2 regions of the Ligilactobacillus animalis genome follow, and region 1 is predicted to be linked to the other one. Evidence: a T-box and tRNA genes for the amino acid it is inferred to sense, from the RefSeq annotation. Region 1 holds a T-box; the other holds one or more tRNA genes.
The links. A T-box is a leader RNA that pairs with one kind of tRNA and senses whether it is charged. The one in region 1 lies ahead of leuS (leucine--tRNA ligase), so its partner is inferred to be a tRNA-Leu.

Region 1 (3,179 bases):
GCAATGGGACTTACACTGTCAAGGCGGGTGACTCTTTATACCGGATCGCTAAAAACCACAATATGAGTTTGCAAGAATTGAAGAGCTTGAATAACTTGAGTAGCGATCTGATTTTTGCAGGTCAAGTTTTAAAAGTTTCAGGCCAAGTAACTACGAATCAGCCAAGTACGAATACAAATACATCACAAAACTCAAATCAAGCCCAAACAAGTGGCAATGGGACGTATACGGTCAAAGCAGGTGACTCTTTGTACCGCATCGCAGTTAACCACAACATGAGTTTACAAGAATTGAAGAATTTGAATAACTTGAGCAGTAATTTGATCATACCCGGTCAAGTTTTGAAGGTCTCAGGCCAAGCAACTTCGAACCAACCAAGTACAAATACATCACAAAATTCAAATCAGACCCAAGCAAGTGGCAACGGGACGTATACGGTCAAGGCGGGCGACTCTTTGTACCGTATTGCAGTCAACCACAATATGAGCTTACAAGAGTTGAAGAATTTGAATAACTTGAGCAGTAATTTGATCATGCCTGGTCAAGTTTTGAAGGTCTCGGGCCAAGCAACTTCGAACCAACCAAGTACAAATACATCACAAAATTCAAATCAGACCCAAGCAAGTGGCAACGGGACGTATACGGTCAAGGCGGGCGACTCTTTGTACCGTATTGCAGTCAACCACAATATGAGCTTACAAGAGTTGAAGAATTTGAATAATTTGAGCAGCAACTTGATCATGCCTGGTCAAGTTTTGAAAGTTTCAGGACAAGCAAATACAAGCCAGCCAAGTACGAACACAAATACATCACAAAATTCAAATCAAGCCCAAGCAAGTGGCAATGGGACGTATACGGTCAAGGCGGGCGACTCTTTGTACCGTATTGCAGTCAACCACAATATGAGCTTACAAGAGTTGAAGAATTTGAATAACTTGAGCAGTAATTTGATCATGCCTGGTCAAGTTTTGAAGGTCTCTGGTAAAACAGTTTCTAACAAGCCAAGTACAAATACTGCTCAAAATTCAAATCAAAATCAAGCAAATGGTAATGGAACGTATACGGTCAAGGCGGGTGATTCCTTGTGGGCGATCGCTAATTCACATAAAATGACGTTAAATGACTTAAAACAAGTCAATAACTTATCAAGTGATCTGATCTATGTTGGCCAGACGCTTAAAGTAACTAAAGGTGCAGTTACAACGGCTAATAAGACAAACGCCCAAAGTAGTCCAAAGAAAACATATACAGTCAAAGCGGGTGACTCACTTTGGCGGATCGCTTCCAATAATGGTACGACGGTAAATCAATTGAAAGCCTTGAATAATTTGACCTCAGACATGATCTATGTCGGACAAAATTTGAAATTAAAATAATTTTCTCTTGAATTAGTCGAGCGGTTTTGCTAAGATGAAGTAAATATTTGAACGCAGATAAGGAGTATTAGGAAGAACTGAGCTATTTTCAGAGAGTATACGGTTGCTGTGAGTATACAAGTTGGTTTTTCTGAACTCGCCTTTGAGTTTTTCACCGAAGTTAGTAAGTGAAAACGGTCCTTCCCGTTACGAAGTTAAGTGTCAACTTAGTGTTGGAATATGGGTGGTACCGCGGTTTTTCGTCCTATATGGAGTTTATAACTCTATATAGGACTTTTTTATTTTCTAGAAAGGAACTATGGATAGATGAGCTATAATCATAAAGAGATCGAAAAAAAATGGCAACGTTATTGGGATGAACATAAGACGTTCAAGACAACTGAGGATAAGGATAAAAAGAATTACTATGCTTTAGATATGTTTCCTTACCCATCGGGACAAGGGCTACATGTAGGCCATCCAGAAGGGTATACGGCAACTGACATCATTTCACGTATGAAACGGATGCAAGGCTACAATGTTTTACATCCAATGGGGTGGGATGCTTTTGGTTTACCAGCGGAACAATATGCGTTGAATACAGGTAATTCGCCACGTGAATTTACTAAGAAAAATATTAACAATTTTAGACGTCAAATCAAATCATTGGGTCTTTCTTACGATTGGGATCGCGAAGTAAATACGACCGATTCGGCTTATTATAAATGGACACAATGGATCTTTGAACAACTTTACAAACGTGGTCTAGCTTATGAAGCTGAGATCCCAGTTAACTGGAGTCCAGATCTAGGGACTGTAGTGGCTAATGAAGAAGTTATCGACGGTAAGACCGAACGGGGTGGCTTCCCAGTTATCCGTAAACCAATGCGTCAATGGGTCCTAAAGATCACGGCTTATGCGGATCGTTTGATCGATGATCTAGAAGATCTTGATTGGCCTGAAGCGATTAAAGAACAACAACGCAACTGGATCGGACGCTCAGTTGGTGCTACGATCGATTTTAAAGTTGATGGTCAAGATGAACAATTAGAAGTATTTACTACACGTCCAGATACTTTATTTGGTGCTTCAGCGATCACGATCGCACCTGAACATGAACTGGTAGCTAGTTTAACGACACCAGAACAAAAAGCAGCTGTTGAAGCTTACGTTGAAGAGATCTCACACAAGTCTGATCTTGAAAGAACAGATCTAGCTAAAGAAAAAACTGGGGTCTTTACCGGAAGTTATGCGATCAATCCAGTAAATGGTGAAAAATTACCGATCTGGTTAGCTGATTATGTCTTGGCTTCATATGGTACCGGAGCGGTTATGGTCTCGGCTGCCCATGATCCGCGTGATTGGGAATTTGCAAAGAAATATGATTTGCCGATCATCCCAGTCATTGCTGGGGGAGATGTTGAAAAAGAAGTTTACACCGGTGAGGGTGAATATATCAACTCCGATTTCTTGAATGGTTTGACCAAAGAAGAAGCGATCGGGACGATGATCAACTGGTTGAAAGAACACGGTGTGGGTGATAAGAAAGTAAATTACCGCTTACGTGATTGGACTTTCTCACGTCAACGCTACTGGGGCGAACCGATCCCTGTGATCCACTGGGAAGATGGCGAAACAACTTTAGTTCCAGAAGATGAATTACCACTTCTTTTACCTAAGTCAAATGACATCAAGCCTTCAGGTACAGGTGAAAGTCCATTGGCTAACCTCGAAGATTGGGTCAATGTAGTCGATGAAAATGGACGTAAAGGGAAACGCGAAACTAACACAATGCCACAATGGGCTGGTAGTTCATGGTACTTC
Region 2 (3,179 bases), 200 kb from region 1:
TTAACGTCGTTCAAAGCTTCTTTGTTAGCTTGGTTCAATTTGTTAACTGCAAAAGTACGTGAAACTAAGTCAGAGAAGTCTTCTGAGTTGATCACGAAATCAAGGTAGATGTTACCACTAACTGTATCGCCAGATTTCTTTTGTAAAGCAACTAATTGACCTTTAAGTGCTTCTGTACGTTTTTCAACTTCGACCTTAGCACCTTCGATCTGACCGTTCAACTTGTTGATCTTTTCGTTTGATTGGTCGATATCAGTCTTTAATTTTTCGATCTTTTCAGTGTTATCTGAAATTTGTTCTTGTAACTTAATGTTGTCAGCGTTTGCTGATGCAATATCTTTTAATAATTTATCTGTTTCACTCTTGTTAGTATTGATCGCATTTTGAGTATCAGATACAGTATCTGCACTCACTGCTGTTGTTGTGTTTAAAACAGACACAGCCAACATACTAAGTGCGACTGTACTTGTGATTACTTTCTTTAAAAACATAATTTTGGATACCTCGTCGATTTATTTACTTTTCATAGTATACACTAGTAAGATTACAGAAATGTTACTCTTAAATTACATATTTGTACTTATTTATCTAGCTTATGTTACTTAGAAACACGAAAAAACCCGTGTTTGTAACATTACAAACACGGGTCAAATACACTTTAATTTCCAAATTCACTTAGATCTAACAAAATACTGCCATAGGCTAACCCAGCCCCAAAACCAGTTAACAAGACTTTTTTAGGGCGTTTCCCCTGTGCTAAAGCTTGCGCCAAGGCTAACGGGATCCCTACAGATGAGGTATTTCCCGCTTCAGTGACATTGATCGCAAACTTGTCTAGATCCAAAGCTAAATGTTGCGCAATATTTTCGATCAACCGTAGATTAGCCTGGTGCGTGACCACTAGATCAAGGTCAGCTGGTTTAACACCATTATCTGCCAAAAATTCATCGATATGAGCAGTAACGTCATTTGTTACAAAATTGTAAACTGCTCGTCCATCTTGGTAAAATGCATCCAGCTGTGGATAATTGTCGGCAGCAACTTTTTGGAGCGGGGCAACGCGGCCACTGTGGATAACTTCAGTGTTACCTCGGGTAGCGATCTTTTCGGCTAAATATGCAGTATTACCGGTACTCTTTTCTAAGATCACACCCGCTGCGCCATCCCCAAAAAAGACGGCTGAGGTCCGATCGGTAAAGTCCATCATCTTAGAATTAGTTTCCGCACTGATGACCATTGCCCGCTGATACATCCCACTGTGGATAAATTTTTCAGCCGTTGCCAGCGCAAAGATAAAGCCCGCACACGCGGCGGACAAGTCATACGCGAAGGCATTGCTAGCTTGAATATTTTTTTGGACGATCGCTGCTGTTGCTGGGGTCAAAGCATCCGGTGTGATCGTCGAGACGATGATCAGATCGATCGCAGTCGCATCTAACTTAGCCTGCTTCAATAACTTTTGAGCGACCTTTGTAGCTAGATCTGACGTATTTTCAGCGATCGCATAGTGCCGTTGCTTGATCCCAGTGTGAGACACGATCCATTCATCGGATGTATCCATCAACTGACTCAATTCATCATTAGTCACTACCTTTTCAGGAAGATACCCCGCACTTGCGGTAATTTTTACGGCTGTCATAGTAGGCCCTCTTTCCAAAATATTTATCATTAGCTTTATCATAGCATATCGTTTTGTGGACAAACTACCTCTTTGCTTTTATCCACAAATGAAAAAACAGGGCCGTGAATATTCACAGCCCTGTTAGTGATGCGGGTAAATGGATTCGAACCATCACGAGCTCAATTGCTCACCAGATCCTTAGTCTGACGCGTCTGCCAATTCCGCCATACCCGCGACAACAGAATTAATTATAGCAGACAAACTAGACCCCTGCAACTATTTTTTTAGATTTTTTTCAAAAGGCGCAACTTCCCGTGACAGCGACTGCAAACAAAGCGTTTGACATCGATCCGACGTTGGCGCTGATATTTTTGCCCGCAATTTTGACAGCCGTATGTATAACGGTAATTCTTACTACTGGCTGGAGCATACCGTAAGCCACCGACCTGACGCAATAATTGCTTGAAAGCTTGATCACGGTGCCGATATCCTTGTCCAGTCAAATGCAGATGGTAGTGGCAAAGTTCATGTTTGATCGTTCCGATAAGGGTCGCTTGGCCGTGTTCTGTCAACATCTTTTCATTGATCTCAATATCATGGCTCGTCAATAAATAACGCCCTCCAGTGGTTTTCAAACGCCGATTGAAGTAAGCGCGGTGGATAAAAGCACGTTTGAAATACCTCAAGGAGAGCTCTTCGACTAGTGCCTGAAGCTGTTGATCAGTCATCGGCTGGCGCTAACATGCTCAACTGGATGCGCCCACGCTTAAGATCGACATCCGTCACATAAACATCAACGATATCACCGACTGCGACGACTTGACTTGGATGTTTGATAAATTTTTGACTCATCTTAGAGACGTGAACTAGTCCATCTTGCTTGACCCCAATATCCACAAAGGCACCAAAGTCGACAACGTTACGCACGGTCCCCTGTAATTTCATTCCTACTTTGAGATCTTCTAAATGTAAGACATCGGCTTTTAGCAATGGTGCCGGCATAGAATCGCGTAATGTGCGGCCCGGTTTCTTTAAGCTCGCTACGATATCTTTGACCGTAGCTAGTCCCGCTTGATTAGCTTTAGCAAAAGCTTTCGCATCAAAACGAGCTAACTTTTCTTCTGCTAGAGCAGTCCCGATCTCGGCTTGCTCGATCTGTGCTTGGGCCAAGATCGCCTTCGCTAAAGGATAACTTTCAGGGTGAATATCAGTGTTATCAAAAACATTTTTGCCCCCAATGATCCGCAAGAAACCAGCTGCTTGCTCGTACGCTTTTTGGCCTAAACGGGCAACTTTTTTGAGCTGGGTCCGCGTGGTAAAGCGCCCATTTTCATCCCGATAAGCGACGATATTTTTGGCCGTCGTTTTATTTAGCCCTGAAATATGTTGCAATAAAGTGGCACTAGCTGTGTTCAAATTGACCCCTGCTTGATTGACCCCAGTCTCGATCACCGTTTGGAGTTCATCATCTAATTGCTTTTCTGGCAGATCGTGTTGATACTGACCGACCCCGATCGCTTTCGGGTCGATCTTGATCAATTCCGCTAGTGGATCTTGT

Region 2: it has a tRNA-Leu gene. The T-box ahead of leuS (leucine--tRNA ligase) is inferred to sense a tRNA for this amino acid. The anticodon was not compared.

What each region holds. Positions count from the first base shown of each region.
Region 1 covers NZ_CP047141.1:569,626-572,804, forward strand. Annotated here, with positions in the region: gene GSR62_RS02800 (LysM peptidoglycan-binding domain-containing protein) at 1-1,376, shown strand, start outside; T-box leader at 1,422-1,626, shown strand; gene leuS (leucine--tRNA ligase) at 1,683-3,179, shown strand, end outside.
Region 2 covers NZ_CP047141.1:373,918-377,096, reverse strand. Annotated here, with positions in the region: gene GSR62_RS01760 (CHAP domain-containing protein) at 1-491, opposite strand, end outside; gene GSR62_RS01755 (beta-ketoacyl-ACP synthase III) at 659-1,639, opposite strand; tRNA gene GSR62_RS01750 (tRNA-Leu) at 1,770-1,855, opposite strand; gene GSR62_RS01745 (SprT family protein) at 1,906-2,349, opposite strand; gene GSR62_RS01740 (Tex family protein) at 2,342-3,179, opposite strand, start outside.